Regions from separate parts of the Alteromonas sp. 4NH20-0056 genome, predicted to be linked through region 2. Evidence: predicted binding sites of a transcription regulator. Region 2 holds the regulator's gene; each other region holds the start of a gene.
The links. The regulator LexA, encoded in region 2, represses DNA repair genes until DNA is damaged. The targets are predictions, from matches to a motif close to TACTGTATNNNNATACAGTA.

Region 1: a site for LexA is predicted at 1,715-1,734, ahead of AC27EZ_RS10030 (YebG family protein). Genes of this name have one in related genera too.
Region 3: a site for LexA is predicted at 2,131-2,150, ahead of recN (DNA repair protein RecN). Genes of this name have one in related genera too.

Annotation. Positions count from the first base shown of each region.
Region 1 covers NZ_BAAJLS010000004.1:317,433-320,722, reverse strand. Annotated here, with positions in the region: gene rpsF (30S ribosomal protein S6) at 1-135, opposite strand, end outside; gene AC27EZ_RS10035 (sensor histidine kinase) at 272-1,519, opposite strand; gene AC27EZ_RS10030 (YebG family protein) at 1,780-2,067, shown strand; gene AC27EZ_RS10025 (ABC transporter ATP-binding protein) at 2,199-2,900, shown strand; gene AC27EZ_RS10020 (ABC transporter permease) at 2,894-3,290, shown strand, end outside.
Region 2 covers NZ_BAAJLS010000004.1:125,776-129,065, reverse strand. Annotated here, with positions in the region: gene coxB (cytochrome c oxidase subunit II) at 1-1,059, opposite strand, end outside; gene lexA (transcriptional repressor LexA) at 1,684-2,310, opposite strand; gene AC27EZ_RS09180 (hypothetical protein) at 2,619-3,290, shown strand, end outside.
Region 3 covers NZ_BAAJLS010000012.1:32,808-36,097, forward strand. Annotated here, with positions in the region: gene AC27EZ_RS16455 (outer membrane protein assembly factor BamE) at 1-294, opposite strand, end outside; gene recN (DNA repair protein RecN) at 408-2,093, opposite strand; gene dps (DNA starvation/stationary phase protection protein Dps) at 2,330-2,839, opposite strand; gene nadK (NAD(+) kinase) at 3,210-3,290, opposite strand, start outside.

The DNA of each region.
Region 1 (3,290 bases), 190 kb from region 2:
ACGACGGCCCCAATCTTCTAAACGATGAATCTGACCACCGTCTTGCTTAAGAATAGTAGTATAACGCTCGATCATACCAGGTACTTGTTCACTCTGATCAGGGTGAACCATAAATACGATTTCGTAATGACGCATTATAGCTCCTTACGGTTGTAGCCTCGACAGTACAGCCAACTGTATGGAGACAAGGAACGGATTTGGATGGCTGTAAGGGCGCGCATTATACGCACACCTTTTGTTTTGCACAAGCATTAATCAACTAGGGGATGTTTTATAGGGAATGCGACGCACTTTCATAAATGTCAGACGTAACCCTCGTTAAAGGAAAACGAAAAGTGAACTCTGTCCCTGTGAAGTCAGAAGACACACTTAGTTTGCCTTGATGGGCCTTTGCAATCTCTGAGGCTATAAACAACCCCAACCCTAAGCCCCCTTTTTTAGCGCTGCTTTCTTTACGCCAAAAAGGTTGGAAAAGACGAGTTTTGGACTCATCAGGAATTGGGGAGCCACTGTTACGAACGCTAAGTATAAAGTCACTCTGATTGGAGATAATCTTAACATAAACTGGATGTGCTTGGTCGCCGTGGACAAGGGCATTTTTCAGTAGGTTAGAAAGTAGCTGACATACGCGCTTTTCATCACATACTAACTGACGTGCAATATCGAAGTGCGTTTTAATTGTGGATTGGGGGTACGTTGCGGCTAGTTCTTCAACTGTAAAGCTCAGTTGTTGCGCAAGGTCAGACGCAACCCCCAATTTTACCGGTAGGCCCTCTCCCATTCGACTGTGAGTGAAGTCCATGGCATCTTCGATAAGGCGAGTCATTCGTTGCACACTATTTTTCATTCGAGAGACCGCTTTAAAAACCGGCACTTGTACCGTACTCGCTATTTGGCTGTCTTTTATTATGTCGTCCAAAAAGCTAATACCAATCTGAATGGAGGACAAGGGCGTCCGAATATCATGACCTAGAATAGCAATATACTGTTCTTGTAAGCGGACGCGGTTTTTAACGTCGGTGAGTTGCACGCGAGAACGTTCAATCTGTTCGTTTAACAAAATTTGATTGGAAATAAGTTCTGCAAAAGCACTAATTTGGCCATGAATGGCCTCAGTGCGTAGTTCCCTAGGTTCTGGATCTAAACCGCAAAGTGTTCCAAAGAATTCACCATTAGCATCATAAATAGGATACGAAAAGTAACTTTCAAAACCGTACATGTTAGGAATAGGGCTATCACTATACTGGTGGTCGGCCGAAGCATGGTTAATGACGATTTCTTTCTCGTTTGCGCGAACTGTGCGACAAAACGTCGTTTCTATATCTAAAGTGTCTCCAGGTAATAAACCAAATTCAGCATTGTCTAACACTGCACACATGGTCCATGCTTGTTCTGTAACTCTCGCAACACAAATAAAACGCAACCCTAGACTACTAGCCAATATTTGCATTATGTGAGGAATGGCCGCGATTGCATCAATTGCTTGAATATCTCGTTGGCTGGTCTCGTTCATTGCCATTTGTCATACATCCTATGATGGTAAAAACACTGTCAACAGCGTCCTTCCCTAATTTTTTAAAACGCTCTCAGCTTCTATCAACTACTGATCTAATGCTGTAACGCAGCGCAACGACTAAGTGTAACTCAACTGGCTAACTTATACTAAAGTATAATACGAGTACGATATTATTTATGGCACAAATATTTTTTAAATTACTGTTTATTTATACAGTTAATTGCTGTACAGTTTTTATGTATTCAATAAACAGGGGACCTACCATGGCCATTACCACACAGTATGTTGTTACGCACAAAGGGGTAGAAAAATTGGTAACTACCGACAAGAAAGAAGCCGATCAATATGACAAAATGCTTGAAGCCGCTGACAATTTGGCGGAATACATTCAGGCAAAAGGTATTGCACTAGATGCAGGGATAGCAGAGGAGCTCACTATTATGCTGTCTAAGAATAAAGAAAAAGTAGCAAAAATCTTCAAAGGTGCGTCTGCAGATAGCGTGTTGGAAGATGAAAGTGCCGAAGTGGTAAAGCTTAAAGCCAACGGATAAGGTTGGCTAGCTTTACACCTAGCGCTGTTATACTCTTTTCACATTGTCGTCATCAAAACCTTGTGTGCGTAATACACACAGCGTTGTTGGTCAGAGCGCTTTTGTTTTGGCTACATTAACAGGATGCATATGTGAGCCGCGCTACCTTATCGTCTACATCAGCAATAGAAATAAGTAATCTCAATTTTACTTACCCATCATCATCATCAGTCTTATCCGTACCGAAATGGTCGATTAACAAAGGTGAACACGTATTTTTGTCTGGGCCATCTGGAAGCGGAAAAAGTACACTGTTGAACTTGCTGTGCGGAACGCTTACACCTACATCAGGCAATATCCAATTACTAGGTCGCCCGTTTTCGTCATTATCAGGTAGTAAACGAGATAAGTTTAGGGCTAGGCACATTGGCGTCGTTTTTCAGCAATTTAATTTAATTCCCTATTTAACGGTGTATCAAAACATTGAAGCCGCTGTGTACTTTGCGTCTGGCAACGGCCAGCAGCAAGTAACGCAAACACGCCTTTCTTTTTTGCTAAGCGCGCTACAATTGCCTGAAGATATAGCGACTCAGCGCGCAGACGCACTCAGCGTAGGACAACAACAACGAGTAGCCATTGCGCGAGCACTTATTAATGAACCTGAAATTTTAATCGTCGACGAGCCTACGTCCGCGCTTGATACCGCTTCTCGCGATAAATTTATGCAGCTACTTAAAGAAGTATCGGTACACAGCACGCTGTTGTTTGTTAGCCACGACCCATCTCTTAAGCACTATTTTGATATTCATACCACAATGGATGCAATACGCCTTGGGGAACAAGCACCATGTTAACCACCATCGCACTAGGCAGTTTAAAACAGCGAAAAAGTTCGGTTTTACTTACGCTTTTATCTATTGTCATAAGCGTAAGTTTGTTGCTCACGGTTGAAACTGTCCGTCATCAAGTGAAATCAAGTTTCGCGTCAACCGTTTCAGGCGTTGACATTATCGTTGGTGCACCAAGTGGTGAAATTAATCTACTCTTGTCTTCCGTTTTTAGAATTGGCTCGCCAACCAAAGCCATTGCATATTCCAACATCGAAATGCTAACCGAGCACCGAGCGGTTGAATGGGTCATTCCTCTATCACTGGGCGATACACATAACGGGTTTCGTGTTGTAGGTACTAGCAACGCTTACTTCAAGCACTTTATGTATGGAAATAAAACATCATTGGTCATTG
Region 2 (3,290 bases):
GTTATTACCCCAGGCGTTGCGCTCATACGTCACCACTGCTGCAATTTCTTTTAAACTTAACATTTTGCCAAAGGCCTGCATGGCAGTACCACCTTTACCGTGCAATACAATATCAATATGCGCAGGTTGGTCTTCTAAGGCCATTTTGCTGCCTTTTAGGGCTGGGAATACACCAGGTAAACCTTCACCATTTGGCATATGACATGCGGCGCATGTTGCGTTGTATACGCGCTCGCCTTCGGTCATCAGCTCGTCCATACTCATATTCATTGACAGAAGACGCTGCTCTTCTTCCTTCGCTTGGCGTGCAATAGATTCTTGCTCACCAATCCACGCTTCAAACTCAGCAGGTTCTTTCGCTATCACTACAATCGGCATATAACCATGGTCTTTGCCACATAACTCTGCACATTGCCCTCGATATACACCGGGTTCGTTCACGTTTGCCCATGCTTCGTTGATAAAGCCTGGGTTAGCGTCTTTCTTAACGGCAAAATCAGGCACCCACCAAGAATGGATAACGTCGTCAGAGGTAATTAAGAATCGTACTTTTTGGCCCGTGGGGATCACTAACGGACGGTCGACTTCTAGAAGATAGTTTTCGGTCTTTTCGAACTTATTAGCAATTTGTTCGCGCTGGGTGGCAAGCAATGAATAAAACTCAACGTCTTTATCCATGTATTTATAATGCCACTTCCATTGAGACCCTGTGACCAACACAGTCATATCAGCCTCTGAAGTATCTTCCATTGCAATAAGCGTATTGGCAGCAGGGACCGCCATAAAGATAAGAATGAGGAATGGGACAACCGTCCAAGCAATTTCTACTTTTACGTTTTCATGGAAATTCGCTGGCTTCGCACCGCGCGACTTTCTATGTAAGTACATAGACGCAAACATAACGCCAAATACGACAACGGCTATGCCCACACAGATGAAGAACATAAGCATGTGTAAATCGTACACCTGCCCACTTATATCTGTGGCACCCCGTCGAAGGTTTAAAGATGACGCTTCACCTGCGGCTGCTTCGGCATGAAGCAAAGGTGAGCATAGCAATAATGGTAAAGTAGATAGCCATTTTGCCGCGCGTATCGTTGGTTGTTTCACTCAGCACCTCCGTAATGGTAGAACCAACAACACCCAACTTTTGCGTGTTATTTCTACCAATGTGGTTTCCTAATGCCTGACCCACAACATCAATTTGTAAAACAAATTTAGAGTCATTGTTATTATTTTGTTAATCACTGACTAAGAATTGCGCAATAAAACCCGCCCGTCTAGTCTTTTCTGCAAAAAGATCATCGAGCCGCTTATTTTTTAATCAGATTTAATGTTTAGGTAGAGAAGGAGAAATAAGAAATCGGTGGCAAGTATCATCACGACTGGCTCATTTTACATGGTGATGTAGTGACGCCACATGCGGTTTTGAAATGGCAGTAATGTAGATTATTCAAGGTGTTTCGCACTACAAAGGTGCAAGAAATCACTGCGAAGCAGCTAAAACATGAGTAATTACAACAATAAAAATATGTTTCGCGGGGCACGGAAAATCTATTACGTAGGCTAGGTTACTAGCAGGGCATAACTGCGCCTTTAAAGCAGAAAACGGCTGCTATTTAGCCCGCTTTACATGCAAAAAAGCGACCTTAAGGTCGCTTTTCTATAGTAAGTGGTAAAAGCCTACATCCAGTCTGCGTTACGAATAACACCAACCGCAATCCCCTCTATTGCAAAAGGTTCTGTGGCAAGGTCAACCTTAATAGGTGAAAACTCATCGTTTTCGGCGTGTAACAATACTTCTCTTCCACGCTTTTCAAGGCGCTTAACGGTGACATCTTCATCAATCCGGGCTACTACAACCTGGCCGTTATGCACGTCAGTGGTGCGATGCACAGCAAGCAAATCGCCATCTAAAATACCAATGTCTTTCATACTCATACCATTAACACGCAATAGAAAATCGGCCTGTGGCTTAAACAGCGCGGGATCTACTTTATAATGTGATTCGACATGTTCTTGCGCAAGAATAGGTTCACCGGCGGCAACACGCCCAATAAGCGGTAGGCCCTCATCTTCTGGCGTTTCATCTTCAAGCGGCTGCGTTAACTTAATACCTCGAGAAGTACCCGGTAAGATTTCGATGACCCCTTTTTTAGCCAGCGCTTTAAGATGCTCTTCTGCGGCATTAGCCGAGCGAAACCCCAATTCGCGAGCAATTTCTGCACGTGTGGGTGGCATGCCTGTCGCTAGCATTGTTGCTTTAATCAGTTCGAAAACTTCGGTTTGTCTGGCAGTAAGTGGGCGCATAAAAGGCCTGTTTGTCTATACAGTTAACTGTAAGTATATACACCTAACAATAAATGACAAGAGGCGCGATAGAAGAATAAGACTGAATTTGTAGGTTTCAGTTTAATACGAAAAAATTCCAACAATATTTAATTCGACTAAAACTGACAGTTATTACTAAACGAAAGAAATGAGTGATATAAATGCTTAAGTGCAGAGATTAAAAAATTTAAACACGATTACTGAGATTTTTTGCAAGAACTTATCTATATGTATGATGAGAATGAGCAAAACTTTCATATGCTCTTAAAAACACTAGAGACATTTTAATGAAAAACAAATCAGCAATATTGTTGGGTTCAGCTATATTTAGCGTCTTATTTAACACACCGATGGTGCAAGCTGGTGATATCGGCTTCACCTACATCGAGGGAGGAGTCACCGGTGGCTTTGTCAACGATGTGGAAACATCTGGAGCGGTTACGGGAAATGGTCCTCTAAACTTAGAAAGCGATGCTGATGGTGGCGTGTCCATTGGTGGTGCATGGCAGTTTAGTAATCAAATGCACCTGTTTGGTGAGTATGCATCTTTAGGCCAAGAGCTTGAAGTAAGCAACGACATCAACACTGCTGCTGGTGAGTACGACGTTGTACGCTGGCGAATCGGCGTTGGTTATCAATACCCTGTCTCGGAAATGTTGGCATACTACGGTCGGCTAAGCCTTGATCAACTAGAGTTCAAGGATGCGCGTGCATCAGATTTCAACCTGGATGTCGATGCTGACGATAGCGGCCTTGGTGCTGAGTTAGGCGTTATTTGGGCTGCTACTTCGTCTTTACATCTGCAGGGTCATGCTCGTTACACTGCGGTCGGTGGTATCGCATCTAGCGGTTCAGATCCCTTCGAATCCGACATACTGATAGGTGTGAACGGCCGTTGGTATTTCAGTCCCGATATAGCGCTAGTCGCCGGGTATGAGTACGGAAAAATCACGACGTTG
Region 3 (3,290 bases), on a different contig from region 2:
TCTTTCGTCTTCAAAGGTGATGATCATTTGCTTTTGAAAGTCTTCGCCGCGCTTTCTCATTCCGCGCTTCATATCGTAAACGTAATACCACGTGTCATCATCAAACGAGTCTTGAACTACTGGGTTCCCTAGAACATAAATTACTTGTTCTTTGGTCATGTCGATACGAAGCTTCTTAACGTCTCGCTCGTCTAAGAAGTTTCCTTGTGGCACATCTATACGATAAATCCAGTTACTACAGGCGGTCGATGTAAGGGTAATGCTCAGTATTACTAATATGTGTTGCAACTTCATGCGTAAATCAGTCCAGTATTGCTTTGTGTTGCCTAGTACGATTTGTACTTAGGGTGTTTTCTTGCACGCGCGAACGCATGCTACCTTGACAACTATGACCAATCAACTTCATTTTAGTTCGATACGGCGCTTTTAAGCAGTTCTTTTGCGTTTGCAAGCGCAGACTTGGTTACTTTGTCGCCAGCAAGCAGGCGCGCGAGTTCGTCGACGCGGTCTTGCTTCGTTAATGCAAGCATCTGCGTTTCTGTACTTTCGCCATCGGTAATCTTGGTCACGAAAAGCTGATTATGTGCCTGTGCAGCAACTTGTGGTAAGTGTGTTACACACATGACTTGCGACGTTTTGCCTAATTTCCGAAGTAATCCGCCAACGATTGATGCTGTAGGGCCGCTTATTCCTGTATCCACCTCGTCAAAAATCATAGTAGGTGTTGCGTTGTTGTCATTCGCAATAACCTGTATGGCTAACCCAATACGAGATAGCTCACCGCCTGATACTACCTTCTCTAATTTATCGGCATCTTGTCCTGGGTTTGTCGATGCCTTAAATGCGACAACATCAAGTCCGTTAGCACTTGGTTTCTTCAAAGGGTCGTAATCAACATCAATTTGTACCTGAGCATGCGGCATATTCATCTGTCGAATTTGCTTTTCAATATCAGCGGCAAGCGCGATAGCTGATTGCTGTCGATTATTAGACAATATCTGGGTTGTTGTCAGATACTCGTCTTTGCACTGGTTTACTTCATCTTCCAATGTGGTAAGAAGCGTCTCTTGTTCGCCAAGTGCGGTGAATTCTTCAGTCAGTGACTGGTGATGCTGAAAAAGGGCCTCGGGCATCACGTTGTGTTTACGGGCTAAATCCATCGCTTTTCCATACCGCGCTTCAACTTGTTGCAGGCGCAACGGATCGATTTCCAATGCGTCACAATAACTTCGAAGTTCGCTTGCTGCTTCTTCAACCTGAATAGAGGCTTCATTGAGCATAGCAATTATCGGTGTAAGTGTGGCGTCGTGCGCTTCGAGTTCGCCTAATCGTTCTATACTATGCTGAATTACAGAAAGTGCGTTGCCTTCATCATTTTCATAAAGGTTGTATACACTTGTTTGCGCTTGCTCAAGTAAGCTCTGTCCATTGCTCAACCTTTTGTGTTCCGTTTCCAGTTCTTCAAATTCGCCTTCTTCAATTGAAAACTCGTCTAACTCTTTTACTTGATATGTCAGCAGCTGCAAACGGTCTTCACGTTGTTGCGCCTGATTTTGCAAATCTGACAATAGTTTCTGCTTTTCTTTCCACTGCATATAAGATTGCTTTACGTTTTCTAACAACCCGTTGTGGTTGGAATAGCTATCTACCAAATTGCGCTGGTATTCTTCTTTAAGAAGTTGAAGATGTGTATTTTGTCCATGGATCGCAAGAACATACTGGCCTAAACTTTTGAGTTGCTGCAGTGATGCAGGTATACCGTTGATGAATGCTTTCGAGCGACCTTCTTTTGAGATTACACGTCGAATAAAACAACTGTTGTCATCTTCATCCGAAGTAAGTTCATGTTCATCGAGAAAATGCTTTGCAAGCGCGTTACCTTCAAGTGAAAAGTGAGCGATTATCTCAGCTTTTTGGGCGCCTTTACGTACGGCGTTGGCATCGGCGCGTTCGCCTAAACAAAGACTAAGCGCGTCGATAGCAATAGATTTACCCGCTCCCGTTTCACCCGTAATAGCGGTTAACCCATGCTCTAGCTGAATCGAAAGTTGTTTTACTACAGCAAAGTTGCTAATTGAAAGATGCGCTAACATAACTACACTTACCCATTTAACATGATATATATACAGTTAGTGTAAATATATACAGTATTTTGTTTAGGGTAAAGTATTTGTCGTTTAATTAAACGTATTTTGAAGAGGATTTTTGAAAATATCAATATATTCAAATGGATAAGGTAGGGCTTAAGGAGGGAGAATATATTCAAATGGTTGCAGGGTAACAAAAAACGCCAAAACGTTTGTAACGTTTTGGCGCTCAGTATACGATGTTATTGAGTTAGTTCGCCCGAACTCGATTCTAGGTGAGCTCTCACAAACCATTGAAATTGCTCTAGGTCTGCCAACTGGCCGGTAATCATATCTTCCGATACTGGGTCTATGTCACCCAGCGTCTCTAATGCTTTCCTGTGATCGCCGTTCACACCATTGTATACCGCATCTAGCGCCACTAGATGGTCTGTTACTAGCGCCTTGCCCAGCGCGTAGTCATCCCACGAGCGTGTTTCGACAATCGCTTTCGGTGTTCCTTTTGGTACACCACCTAATGTAGCAATGCGCTCTGCGATTGTGTCTGTCATATCACGAACAGCGTCCACCTGAGGGTCGAGCATTTCGTGTACGCCAATAAAATTTGGGCCTACCACGTTCCAATGAACATGTTTTAGCGTAAGTTGTAAATCAAGAAGTGCAGTTAAACGTTCCGCCAATACATTAATCGCTTTAGCGGCTGTGTCGTTATCCATTCCTGGTGCAGTAAACTTAATATTCTCGTTACTCATCATTACTCCTTATAAACTCTAATTGTCTGTCGATATTGCAATTTATTTTTTGCACGATATCAACGAACTCACAGTGATAGGTGCAACCGTCATACCGAAATGGTAGAGAATTTTTATTTTATCTACTTTTCAGTGTCTTAGCCGTTTTTGTAAGAGAGTTTAAGGAAATATTTGATGTGTAGAGAAAGGGAAGGAGAATGAAAAGAGTACAAGGCGTTGTAAGATTTTCGTACTTTTATCAGAAAGTAACAAACCTACACACGAAATAGTTTTGGTAACCTTTTTAAAGAGGGACCGATTCAGCGTTGAATATCAAAACGATTAAAGATGAGAGCGTGCGCAGTCAAGCGAACCATCGAACCACGCACACTTAATAGAGTTTACTGCCCCATCCTAACTTTTTACGTAGCACGTTGAAGTAGTCATAGCCTTTCGGGTGCACCAAGTGCAA